4 linked regions of the Casimicrobium huifangae genome follow. The protein of the gene in region 1 interacts with the protein of each later gene in a pairwise test. Links are inferred from orthologs where the notes say so. Each region holds a gene or a part of one and is shown in the gene's direction. Other genes may lie near its edges.

Region 1 (3,068 bases):
GGCGTTGGATGCCGCGCAGTGGCGGCTGGCATTGCAGTGGCTCGACCGTATCGACGCGACCGGCCAGGTGGCTGAGCGTGGTGTCCTGCTGCAAGGTTTGCAATTGACGCAACCGGCCACCGCGAGCGCGGTGCAGCACCTGCTTGAACTGCGCGACCGCATGGTCGCAGCGGAATTTCTCGTCACCGCGTGGCCGCTGTTGGTAGTGGCGTCCGGCCAAAGCGGCGGCGACCAATCACCGGGCAAGCGCTAAAGCGTCTGTTCATTATCGCGCAGGGGATCCGTCGCAGATCGCGGACGATTCACCCCGTGAGCGCAGAACGGCTGCCAACAGCAGGCATCTTTCGTAAAAAAGCCTTATCCAATAAGGGCTGGACAGTCGAAAATTAAAAAGTCGAGAATCAGCAAAAATCCCATACAGCCCTTATTGAATAGGCGTTTCGGTAAAAAGCTGTTTGGCCCGATGCTGCGTTGACACTATGCTTTGGCGTGTCCCCGCGTGCTCTAATTCCGTCCACACTTTGCGGTGTCACCACCGCGCAGAAAACTCAGAGAACATCGCGAGAGGATCGGACATGAAGGACAAAGTGACCCTGGTCACCGGGGCGACACGCGGCATTGGCGCGGCCATTGCACGAACGCTGGCCGAGGCCGGCGCAAAAGTGATCGGTACCGCCACCACGCAGGACGGCGCCGACCGAATCGGTGCGGCGCTGGCGCCGCTGGGCGGTCGCGGCATCGTGCTCAACGTCACCGACGCCGCCGCCATCGACGCCGCGCTGAAGGACATCGAGGCGAAGGAGGGGGCCGTTGCCATTCTCGTCAACAACGCCGGCATCACGCGTGACACGCTGCTGATGCGAATGAAGGACGATGACTGGGACGCCGTTCTCGACACTAACCTCAAGAGCGTGTTCCGGCTCACCCGCGCCGTCAGCCGCGCGATGATGAAGGCTCGCTTTGGCCGCGTGGTGAATATTGGCTCGGTGGTGGGCTCGATGGGCAACGCCGGGCAGGTCAACTATGCCGCCGCCAAGGCTGGCCTGATCGGCATGACCAAATCGCTCGCCGCCGAGTTGGGTTCGCGCGGGATCACCGTGAATCTGGTGGCGCCCGGCTTTATTGATACCGACATGACGCAAGCCTTGCCGGAAGCGCAGCGCGCGAAGCTGGTCGAAATGATTCCAGCGGGTCGCCTTGGTACGCCGGACGACATCGCGCACGCGGTGAAGTTTTTGTGCGACGAGCACGCCGGTTATGTCACCGGCACGACCCTGCACGTCAATGGCGGAATGTATTACGCGTAATTTCCGCGCAGTTCAGCCATTTTGAGCGGCATTTGCGACATTGAAAACGCCTTCTAGTCGTCACATCGCGTTTGCTAAAATGCTTCCGCTGCGGCTTTTTTGCCGCTTTTCTTTGAAGGATCCATTAAGGATTTGCCATGAGTGATATCGAAGCCCGCGTAAGAAAAATCGTTGCTGACCAACTGGGCGTTGCGGAAGCCGACATCAAGAACGAATCGTCGTTTGTCGATGATCTGGGTGCAGACTCTCTCGACACCGTCGAGCTCGTCATGGCCCTTGAGGAAGCCTTCGGCACCGAAATTCCGGATGAAGAAGCTGAAAAGATTACGACTGTCCAGCTCGCGATTGACTACATCAACTCGCACAAGAAATAAGTCTCAGGGTCTCCGCCTTTGAGCTACTCAGAAAAGGCGGCCACTGAGCCGCCTTTTTCTTTTGTTTCCGATTCAGCGAAAAGTTATTCACCATGACAGCAAGACAGCGCCGCGTCGTCGTTACCGGGCTCGGTATCGTGAGCCCCGTGGGCATTGGCCAGAGCGCCGCCTGGGACTCGATCACCAATGGCCGCTCCGGCATTGGCCAGATCACCCGCTTCGACTCCACGGCGTTCAACACGCATATCGCTGGCGAGGTGAAGGGCTTTGATCCGGCCAAGTACATGTCGGGCAAAGAAGCGCGTCGCTACGACACCTTCATCCATTACGGCATTGCCGCCGCGAAAGAGGCGCTTGCTGACGCCGGCATCGCGCCCAACCCCGCCAACCCGGATCGCTATGGCCTGTCGATCGGCTCCGGCATCGGCGGGCTGCCGATGATCCAGGACACCTGCAAGGCACTCGCCGAGGGCGGTCCGCGCAAGATTTCGCCGTTCTTCATCCCCGGTTCGATCATCAACATGATCTCCGGGCTGGTGTCCATCGAGTACGGCTTTCAGGGCCCGAACCTCGCGGTGGTAACTGCCTGCAGCACGGCCAACCATTCGATCGGCGAGAGCATGCGCAAGATCGAATACGGTGACGCCGATGTCATGGTGGTCGGCGGTTCCGAGGCTGCCGTGTGCGAACTGGGTATCGGTGGCTTCAACGCCGCGCGAGCCATTTCCACCCGCAACGATGACCCTGAGGGCGCCAGCCGCCCATGGGACGTCGATCGCGACGGTTTTGTGCTGGGCGAAGGCTCCGGGGTATTGGTCATCGAAGAGCTGGAACATGCCAGGGCCCGTGGCGCAAAAATTTATTGTGAGCTGGTCGGTTACGGTGTGTCGGGTGACGCCTATCACGTCACGGCGCCGCGCGAAGACGGTGATGGCGCCCGCCGCTGCATGCTGAATGCGCTGCGCAATGCCGGGATGAACCCGTCCGACATCGATTACGTCAACGCGCACGGTACCTCGACGCCGCTTGGCGATATCGCCGAGGCAACGGCGGTGAAGGCCGCGTTCGGCGATCACACCAAAAAGCTCATGGTCAGCTCAACCAAGTCCATGACCGGTCACCTGCTCGGCGCCGCCGCCGGGGTGGAGGCTGTTTTCACCATCCTCGCGCTGTACCACGGCGTGATTCCTCCGACCATCAACCTGCACAAGCAGGACCCGGCGGTCGATCTCGACCTGGTGCCCAACACGGCACGTCAGGTCGCAGTCAACACGGTCATGTCCAATAGCTTCGGCTTCGGCGGCACCAATAGCACGCTGGTCTTTAAGCGAATTTGACGAAGACACGGTTGCTTTCGCGCCCGATGTAGGGCGGGCATTGCCCGCCT
Region 2 (3,049 bases), 1.4 Mb from region 1 along the record:
GGTCTTGCAGGCCGACCAGTCGTCGTGCACCTGCATGGTGGCGTATTCGTGATAGTCGAGCCCGGCGCGACGCATGCGGGCGTCGTCGAGCGGAAAGCCAAGCGGGCGCACCAGATGCAGCGTAGCGCCGGTGTTGGCGCACAGGCGGATGACATTGCCGGTATTGGGCGGGATCTCCGGCTCCACCAGAACGACGTGAATCACGGCGCTAACCCTTCGCTAATCACTGCACTGCGCATCAAGTCACTGCCCGGTTGAATTTCACGGTCCGCTCGCGCCGCCGCAGCGGCTGCACGCGTGCCAGCACCAGCGCATCCACCTGCGCGGCCCCGGCAGCTAGCGCTACGCGGGCCAGCTCGTTCAGCGTGGCGCCGGTGGTGAGCACGTCATCAACCAGCAGCACTGATTCACCTGCGAGTGAACGCGTTGCCGCGAAGGCGCCGCGAACGTTGCGCCGCCGCTCGATCCAGTTCAGCCGTTGCTGCACATCGGTCTCACGGATGCGGACCACGGCATTGTTGTCAACGTGCAGATCGGCGTCGGCGAAGCGGCGCGCAAATTCGCGCGCGATCAACAGCGCCTGGTTGTAGCCGCGCGCTTGCAACCGCTCTGGCGCCAGTGGCACCGGCAGCAAGGTCGCGCCGCGGGCGAACGGCCAGGCGTGCCCGTCCAACGCATCCTCGGCCGCCCAGCGGTACACCGCAAACGCATGCCTGTACTTGGCGGCGAGCAGGGCCGCATCAAACGGGAAGGCATATGACCACGGCGCCAGCAGGCGCTGCCACTGCGGCGGGCGTTTCAGGCAGCGGCCACAGACCTGGCCATGCACCGATGCCAGCTGACAACGCGGGCAGGCATCGGCGCCAACACGCGGCAGCGACGACGCGCAGGGCTCGCAGATGGCCTCCGGCCCGGCGTCGCCGCAGAGCAGGCAGCTTTGCGGCAAGGCACGATCACGCACGCGCGCCAGCACCGGCGCGGCGGCACGGCGGACATCCTGATACAGCGTGCGCAATAAAATCGTTGGCTCCTGTCGGTTCGGACCCTAAGCTCGCGCTGGCGCGACGCTGGCCGGATGTGACCGATTTTCCCATGTTGCCCGAGCCCGATTGCCGAGAGATGCTGCTGCCGTCACTACCTGTTGAAACGATCGCTGCCGAGGGCGCTGCAGGCCGCGATCAGGCGACGCCGGTCGATCTGCTGCTGTTGCACGGCTGGGGCTTGCACAGTGAATTCTTTCGGCCGTGGGCATCGTTACTGGCACCGCAATGCCGCATTCATCTGATTGATTTGCCCGGCCACGGACACAGCCCTGCGGTCGAGCCCTACACACTGGATGCGATGGCTGCAGCAGTCGCGAACGCGATGCAAGCAGTGGCGCCGACTTATGCTGTAGCTGGATGGTCACTCGGCGGCGCTGTAGCGCTACGGATGGCGATCGACTTTCCAGATGCCGTCAGCCATGTTGTCACGCTGGCGTCGTCGCCACGCTTTCTGCGCGCGGACGACTGGCAGCACGCCACTACGCCGCATGCGCTGGAGCTGTTGCGCGCCGGGCTTGCCCGCGACTACACCGGCACGCTGGCGCAGTTTTTCGAACTCAACATGGCAGGAAAATTCCGTGACCACGCCGACGCGCTGGCAGCGCTTGCAGTGAAACGTCCCGCCGTGCGTCCCGAGGTGCTGGCGCCGGGCGTCGCGCTGACCTCCGGCGTTGATTTGCGAGACGAGGTGGCAGCCATCCGCGCACCGCTGCTTGCCATCTCCGGTCGCCTTGATCGACTCAGCTACAGCCAGTCGAGTGCCTGGCTGGCACGCGCGACTGGTGGTCAGCACGTCGAACTGCCACATGCGGCGCATGTGCCGCATCTGTCGCATGGCGACGAGGTGGCCGCGCATGTACTGGCGCATCTGTCGTTGCCGCCCGGAGGCACCAGCGCTTGAATCCGAATCCGCTTGACCGGCAGGCCGTGCGCACCCGCTTTGGGCGCGCGGCGGCGACCTATGCTGAAGCCGCTGTGGTGCAACGCGAAGTAGGCAGCCGTCTGCTTGACCGCTTTGATGTCATGCGTCTGACGCCGACGCGCATCGTGGACGCCGGCTGCGGCCCCGGCACGCACACTGCTGCACTGGCGGCGCGGTTTCCGGCTGCCACGATCACGGCCGTTGATCATGCGGCGGCGATGGTGGAGCGAGCCGTGCCTTCCGTAGCAGCCCCCGAGACATCGTGGCTCGGGCGGCTGCTGGGACGCGGCCAGGCGATGGCCGCGCCAACGATCGAAGGCGTCGTATCTGACTTGCGGAGCATGCCGCTGGTGCGCGAAAGTTGCGACGTGGTGTGGAGCAATTTCGCGCTGCAATTTGTGGATGATCTCCCGGCCCTGTTTGCCGAGTGGAGCCGCGTGCTGAAGGTGGGTGGCGTGCTGATGTTCACCGCGCCCGGACCAGACACCATGATCGAGCTGCGCCGTGCGATCAACTTGGCGGGCGACGATGCTGCATGCCGGGTACACCAGTTCGCCGACCTCCATGACATTGGCGACATGCTGGTACACGCCGGCTTCGCCGATCCGGTGATGGACATGGAGGTCATCACGCTGGAGTACGCGAGCGCGGACGCCCTGTGGCGCGACCTGCGCGCGATGGGTGTTACCAACACGCTGGCTGCCCGGCCGCGCGGGCTGATGACGCCGCGACGGCTTGCTGCAGTTGCTGCAGCGCTTGACGCCGGGCGGCGCGGCGGTGGGCCGATCCGCATCAGCGTCGAGGTGGTCTATGGGCATGCCTGGAAGGCTGCTGCCAAAAAGACCGCAGAGGGGCATGGCATCGTGCGCATCGACGACATCCGGCGCGGACCGCGCACGACGAAGTGACCGGCTAACGCCGTTGTCCGCGAACGGTCAGCAACACCCGGTCAAGTTCGGTCCCTGCGCTGTCGAGCAGTCGAATCACGTGATCGCCCGGCTGCGGGCTCCATCGAACAGGTAATGTGGCGCAACCCAGCGATGTGTCGTTGACCTGCCAGCAGCCCGCGCGAGCCGAGTCGCCG
Region 3 (3,251 bases), 1.5 Mb from region 1 along the record:
CGCATCGAACGTGCGCTGGAAGTCTGGCTGCTCACCGGCAAGCCCCTGTCCAGCTTGCAGGGGCAGCGGCGCTCAGTGCTCGCCGATCTCGACCTCTTCATCATCCGCTGGTTGCCGCAGACCCGTGCCTGGCTGCATCTGCGCTGCGAGGAGCGGCTGAACACCATGTTTGCACAGGGCTTCGTCGCCGAAGTGGAAAGCCTGCGCAGCCACTATCCCCTGCATCCCGATTTGCCGGCCATGCGTTGCGTCGGCTACCGGCAGGTGCTTGACGTGCTTGAACAGCGCTCGCCACGCGAGCAGATGTTCGACCGCGCGCTGTTTGCCACCCGGCAACTGGCCAAGCGCCAGCTTACTTGGCTGCGCAGCTTCCCTGGCGTTGAGGTCGCCTGCGATGCGCCAGATGCGTTGGTGAAGGCGCAGGCGCTATTGCAAAGCTGGTTGCACCGGTCAGGCATGGCAGGCCAGGCATGACCGGCGGCGATCTGCTGAGCTTTCCTGAACGCTCGCTGCGCGTCGCGCTGCGCCGCCTGCTGTCGCTCTGGGTGCAGGTACAGGTGTTCCCTGAACCCTTGGCAATCACCGGCGATGCGCCGGTTTGCTATGTGATGCCGCGACCGTCGGTGACCGATGCCGCGATGCTCGATGCGCTGACCCGAAAGCATCCGGTGCCCGCCTCACACGATCCGATGCCACTGCTGGCCGAACGCTACTCGGTCTTCGCCCTGCACGATGACCGAAGTCGCGACGCGGCCAGCCGGCTCACCCGACTGGTGGACGCGGTACTGGAGCAACGTAATAGCGAAGTGCGGCTGATCCCGGTGAGCATTTTCTGGGGACGGGCGCCGGAGCGCGAGGAGCGCGAAGATTCGCCGCTGCGCGGTATCCGCCTGCTGCGGCTGTGGGCGGCCGAAGGCTGGGGCGGCCGCTCGCGACTGCGCAAGCTGCTGTCGATCATCTTTTACCGCCGCGCGGTGGTGGCCAAGTTCGGGGCGCCCATCTCGTTGCACGAGGTGATTCACGTTGCCCAGGTGGAGGGTCTTGATCGCGAACGCATTCTCCGTCGCGTGGCACGGCTGCTGCGCACCGAGTTTCGCAATGAACGTGAGGCCGCCATTGGTCCTGATCTCTCGCACCGGCGCACGCTGATCGGTGCCATGATGCGCGAGCCACGCGTGCAGGCTGCCATCGCGCAGGAGGCGATCGAAAAGAAACTGCCGGTGCCCAGGGTCGAGCGCCGCGCCGAGGCCATCGGCCGCGAAATCGCCGCTGACTATTCGTATCTGGTGGTACGCCTCGGTGAGCAGTTGCTCGGTCGTTTGTGGAACCGTATCTACGACGGCGTCGCGGTGCGCGGCGCTGATCGCCTGCAGGCGCTGGCGAAGGACAACACGCTGGTTTACGTGCCCTGTCATCGCAGCCACATCGACTATCTGCTGCTCTCTTACGTTGTGTATCGCGTGGGGCTGACGGTGCCGCATATCGCAGCGGGTGCCAATCTAAACCTGCCCCTCGTGGGTGGCATCCTGCGTCGTGGCGGCGCTTTCTTCCTGCGCCGCTCGATCAAGGGCGACGAACTCTACGGTGAAGTCTTTGCCGCGTACGTGCACGAGGTGCTCCGGCGCGGCTTCCCGATGGAGTATTTCGTCGAGGGCGGCCGCTCGCGCACCGGCCGCATGTTGCCGCCCAAGGCTGGCCTGATCTCGATGACGGTGCAGAGCTACCTGCGCGAACACTCGCGGCCATTGCTGTTTGTGCCGGTCTACATCGGCTACGAGAAGCTGATCGAGGGTGGCAGCTACACGCAGGAGCTGGCCGGCGCCGCCAAGCGCAAGGAGTCGGTGTGGGGCTTGCTCGGTGCCATCCGCGACCTCCGCCACGAGCACTACGGCGAGGTCGGCGTCAGCTTCGCGCGGCCCATTGCCTTGGGCGAGCTGCTCGACGCCGAGGGCGTGCGCGACATGGACAACTGGCTTGCCGACAAGAACCTGCGTCGCCGGACGCTGACCGAACTGTCGCGGCAGATTGCCGAGCGAATCAACGGTGCGGTGCATCTGAACCCGGTTGCGGTGGTGGCCACGGCTCTGCTGGCAACGCCCAAGCACGCGGCCGACGCTGCCCAGCTCGCCGATATCGTCGAGCGGCTGCTACGGCTGGCCGCGCAGGCGCGCACTGCACCGGAGGCCGTCGCCACTACGGTAAGCGGCGTCGAAGCCATCACTCACACGGCGCGGCTGGGTTACCTGCAGCGGCAAAGCCATGCGCTCGGCGACGTGGTGATGGCCAGCGACGACGCGGCCGTTGCGCTCACCTACTTCCGCAACAACGTGCTGCACTGTTTTGCGCTGCCGGGGCTGATTGCCTGCCTCATTGTGCAGCATGGCGTGATCGGCAAGACCAAGCTGGCGCGGCTTGCGCGAGAACTTTATGTGCTGCTCGAATCCGAGTTGTATCTGCCGCCCTGGCGGGCCGAGACTGTTGCGGCAACGCATGACGATGTTGAACCGGTAGCGACCGCCGCCGAGCGCCCCGATGCGACACTGTTCCCGCCGTTTGAACGCACGCTCGCCACGATGGCCAGTGATGGCTGGGTAAGCATGGAAGCCGACGCCGCTGTGGTCAGCGCCTCGCCTGCCGGCACCGACGCCGCGATGCATCTCGAACTGCTCGCTGCCACCATCCGCCCGGCGCTGACCCGCCACGCGCTGATGCTGGCGCTCGCCGGGCGCGCCCCCAGCGGCGAGCAAAGCCGCGAAGCCGTGGAAGCGCTGTGCCAGCAGGCAGCGCAGCATCTGGCCATGACCCATGTATTCAACGCGCCGGAGTTTTCGGATCGCAGCCAGTTCCGCTCCGCGTTCGATGCCCTGTTGCGCGTCGGTCTGCTGCAGGTCGACTCGGCGGATTCCGTGCATTACGGGCCTGAACTCAAGGCTCGCGCGGATGAGGCGGCTTTCCTGTTACCGCCGGACACCCGTGCTGCCGTGTTGCGCGCAGCGCAACGGCGGCCGGGGCAAATTGCTGCAACCGCATAAAATCAGGGTTCGCGCATCGGGCGCGGCAAGATTTCCGGTTTCGTTTCAGGGTTCTCATGGCTGGCCGCACGCTTTACGACAAACTTTTTGACGCACACGTCGTCCGTACCGAAAGCGACGGCACGGCGCTGCTCTACATCGACCGCCATCTGGTGCACGAAGTCACCAGCCCGCAGGCGTTCGAGGGGCTGAAGCTGGCCGGCCGCCAGCCGTGGCGCA
Region 4 (3,056 bases), 1.8 Mb from region 1 along the record:
CGCCTTTTCTTTGGTGACTTTCTTTTGGCGAAGCAAAAGAAAGTTACTTGCTGTCGGGCAACCCCCGACTTGGTAAACCCCGCCAACTTGGTTGGCAACGCCGCCCCCTCACCCTAGCCCTCTCCCACAAGGGGAGAGGGGACTAATTTGAGGTGCGTTAAGAACGTACCCTACGGGGTTTACGGCTTCATGGTTCGACAGGCTCACCACGAACGGGAGCTCAATACAATACCTGTATGGTCATTCATGATGATTCCCTCGCAAGCGCCGCCTCCGCGCGCGTGCCTGCAGGCATGGACGCGGGCGAGCGGCTGATCGCGCCGAAGAGCGAGGGCACGCAGGAGGACGCGCTGGAGCGCGCGCTGCGGCCGAAGCAGCTTGATGAATACGTTGGCCAGGAAAAGATTCGCGGCCAGATTTCGATCTTCATTGAGGCGGCGAAGTCGCGTCGCGAAGCGCTCGATCACGTGCTGCTGTTCGGCCCGCCGGGGCTGGGCAAGACGACGCTGTCGCACATCATCTCGCGCGAGATGGGTGTGACGATGCATCAGACCTCCGGCCCGGTGCTGGAGAAGAAGGGCGACCTCGCGGCGCTGCTGACCAATCTTGAGCCGAATGATGTGCTGTTCATCGACGAGATTCACCGCATCAGCGCGGTGCTCGAAGAGACGCTCTACAGCGCGATGGAGGATTACGCCATCGACATCATGATCGGCGAAGGGCCGGGCGCGCGCTCGGTGAAGCTCGACCTGCCGCCGTTCACGCTGATTGGCGCCACCACGCGCGCGGGCATGCTGACCAATCCGCTGCGGGACCGCTTCGGCATTGTGGCGCGGTTGGAGTTCTACAGCGACGAGGAACTGTCGCGCATCGTCGCCCGCTCGTCGAACCTGCTCAATGTGAACATGGAAGATGCCGGTGCGCTGGAGATTGCGCGCCGCTCGCGCGGCACGCCGCGCATCGCCAACCGCCTGCTGCGCCGCGTGCGCGACTTCGCTGAAGTGAAGGCGAAGGGGCACGTCACGCGCGAGGTGGCCGATGCGGCGCTGTCGATGCTGGACGTGGACGCCAGTGGGCTCGATGTGATGGACCGCAAACTGCTCGCCACCATCGTCGAAAAATTCTCCGGTGGTCCGGTCGGCGTGGACAACCTCGCCGCTGCGATCAGCGAAGAGCGTGAAACGATTGAGGATGTGATCGAACCCTTCCTGATCCAGCAAGGCTACGTACAGCGAACCAGCCGCGGCCGTATGGCCACCGCACGGGCGTACCGTCACTTTGGTCTGGTGCCGCCGGCGGCGATGGGTACTGGCGAATTGTTCACCGAATGAGCGCTCGCAGCGTGTTCAGCATCCCCGTCCGCGTCTACTACGAAGACACCGACGTCGGTGCCGTCGTCTACTACGCCAACTACCTGCGCTACATCGAACGCGCTCGCAGCGACTGGCTGCGCGCGGCGGGCTTTGAGCTGGACGTGATCCAGCGCGAGCAGAACGCGGTGTTTGTGGTGCGTCGGGTCGAGGCGGATTACTTTCTGCCGGCAACGCTGGGCAATCTGCTCACTGTCACCGCCGAGCCCACCGAGGTGGGTGCCAGCCGCATGGTCATCCGCCAACGCGTCACGCGGCAGGGTGCGAGTGGCGAAGAACTGTTATTCGCGGCGACGGTCACAGTAGCGTTCATCGCCGCCGATCTCTCCGGCCCGCTGCGCATGCCGAAGTCGATGCGCGATACGCTGAAAGCCATGATGCCCAATACTTCCGCGCAGGCACCCGAATGAAACCCACCGCCGATCTTTCGTTCATTCACCTGATCACCGGCGCCAGCGTGCCGGTGCAGGCGGTGATGCTGCTGCTGGTGCTGCTCTCGCTGTGGTCGTGGTGGCTGATCTTCTACAAAGGCGGCGTGCTCAAGCGAGCGGCGAAGCGTAACGCCGGCTTCGACGACTCGTTCTGGCAGGGTTCGGACCTCAACCAGCTCTACGCCCGCATTGCCGAGGGGCGCGAAAAGTTCGGGCCGCAAGCGGATGTCTTCGCTGCCGGGTTTCGTGAATTCATCAAGCAAAAGCGGCAGGCAACGGCGTCGAAAGAAGCTGTGGTCGATGGTACCCGTCGCGCGCTGAAGGCCGCGACGCAGCGCGAAATGGACGGCCTGGAACACCAGTTGCCCGGTCTTGCCACTGTGGCGAGTGTGAGCCCCTACATCGGCCTGCTCGGCACCGTCTGGGGCATCATGAATTCGTTCCGTGGTCTCGCCAGCGTCGGCCAGGCCACGCTCGCGCAGGTGGCGCCCGGCATCGCCGAGGCGCTGATCGCCACCGCCATCGGCCTGTTCGCTGCGATTCCGGCGGTGGTGGCGTACAACCGCTTCCAGGCCCAGCTCGATCGCATCAACACGCAGCTTGAGACCTTTGCGGAAGAGTTTCTGAACATTCTTCAGCGGCAAGCCTAGCGCATGATTCCGGATCAGAATCGATCATGACTTTGTCACTTTCGCCTTGCCGTGCATTCGCACTGTCTGCGGCTCACGGACTTGCCAACACCGGCGTCCTACCCGATCCTGACCCGCAATCGGGAGCCTGACCGTGCGCCGCCGCAAACTCGTCAGCCAGATCAACGTGGTGCCGTTCATCGACGTCATGCTGGTGCTGCTGATAGTGTTCATGATCGCCACGCCATCACTGCGTACTGGCGAGATTGAGCTGCCCAGCGTCGGGCAGCCACTGACGCCGTCGCAGGCCGATCCGATCGAAGTGACGGTGAAGGCCGATGGTTCGCTGTCGATGCGCGATGGTGGCAGCGCGACACAGGGCAAGCTGACACGCGCCACGCTGGTGAACCGGGTGCTGGAGCTGCAGAAGGTCAAGGACCGCCCGGTGGTCATCGCGGCCGACCGCAACGTCAAATACGACGAAGTGGTGGGTCTGCTCGGCGCTTTGCACGCACAGGGTGTGAAGCGCGTGGGTCTGGTCGCCAAAGAAGGCGGCTAGCGCGCCCTGCTGATGAGCAACAACAACGAAGGCTCGAAGACCGCAGCGTGGATCGGCGCCATCGTTG

The links.
Region 2: the proteins of acpP (region 1) and FKL89_RS02710 interact in binary tests that used the Escherichia coli proteins (3 or more experiments, as listed by UniProt). The link is inferred for Casimicrobium huifangae from one-to-one orthologs.
Region 3: the proteins of acpP (region 1) and plsB interact in binary tests that used the Escherichia coli proteins (3 or more experiments, as listed by UniProt). The link is inferred for Casimicrobium huifangae from one-to-one orthologs.
Region 4: the proteins of acpP (region 1) and FKL89_RS16920 interact in binary tests that used the Escherichia coli proteins (3 or more experiments, as listed by UniProt). The link is inferred for Casimicrobium huifangae from one-to-one orthologs.

What each region holds. Positions count from the first base shown.
Region 1 is NZ_CP041352.1:1,965,761-1,968,828, forward strand. What follows is about bases 65-3,062. They hold acpP (acyl carrier protein), read left to right. Parts: upstream 65-1,444; coding sequence 1,445-1,681; downstream 1,682-3,062. Other genes in these bases: FKL89_RS08995 (hypothetical protein), read left to right, coding at 65-253; fabG (3-oxoacyl-ACP reductase FabG), read left to right, coding at 576-1,307; fabF (beta-ketoacyl-ACP synthase II), read left to right, coding at 1,774-3,018. Also shown: more of FKL89_RS08995, read left to right, coding at 1-64. UniProt on the Escherichia coli protein: Carrier of the growing fatty acid chain in fatty acid biosynthesis.
Region 2 is NZ_CP041352.1:590,411-593,459, forward strand. Bases 32-3,010 are described here. They hold FKL89_RS02710 (alpha/beta fold hydrolase), read left to right. Parts: upstream 32-1,077; coding sequence 1,078-1,944; downstream 1,945-3,010. Other genes in these bases: FKL89_RS02700 (tRNA (cytidine(34)-2'-O)-methyltransferase), read right to left, coding at 32-204; FKL89_RS02705 (ComF family protein), read right to left, coding at 239-1,015; FKL89_RS02715 (methyltransferase domain-containing protein), read left to right, coding at 1,941-2,873; pbpC (penicillin-binding protein 1C), read right to left, coding at 2,878-3,010. Also shown: more of FKL89_RS02700, read right to left, coding at 1-31; more of pbpC, read right to left, coding at 3,011-3,049. UniProt on the Escherichia coli protein: The physiological role of BioH is to remove the methyl group introduced by BioC when the pimeloyl moiety is complete. It allows to synthesize pimeloyl-ACP via the fatty acid synthetic pathway through the hydrolysis of the ester bonds of pimeloyl-ACP esters.
Region 3 is NZ_CP041352.1:418,942-422,192, forward strand. What follows is about bases 71-3,251. They hold plsB (glycerol-3-phosphate 1-O-acyltransferase PlsB), read left to right. Parts: upstream 71-470; coding sequence 471-3,032; downstream 3,033-3,251. Other genes in these bases: miaA (tRNA (adenosine(37)-N6)-dimethylallyltransferase MiaA), read left to right, coding at 71-474; leuC (3-isopropylmalate dehydratase large subunit), read left to right, coding at 3,089-3,251. Also shown: more of miaA, read left to right, coding at 1-70. UniProt on the Escherichia coli protein: Catalyzes the transfer of an acyl group from acyl-ACP to glycerol-3-phosphate (G3P) to form lysophosphatidic acid (LPA). This enzyme can utilize either acyl-CoA or acyl-ACP as the fatty acyl donor.
Region 4 is NZ_CP041352.1:3,749,854-3,752,909, reverse strand. What follows is about bases 68-3,053. They hold FKL89_RS16920 (YbgC/FadM family acyl-CoA thioesterase), read left to right. Parts: upstream 68-1,327; coding sequence 1,328-1,780; downstream 1,781-3,053. Other genes in these bases: tolA (cell envelope integrity protein TolA), read left to right, coding at 3,002-3,053; FKL89_RS16910 (ExbD/TolR family protein), read left to right, coding at 2,585-2,989; tolQ (protein TolQ), read left to right, coding at 1,777-2,451; ruvB (Holliday junction branch migration DNA helicase RuvB), read left to right, coding at 294-1,331. Outside these bases: more of tolA, read left to right, coding at 3,054-3,056.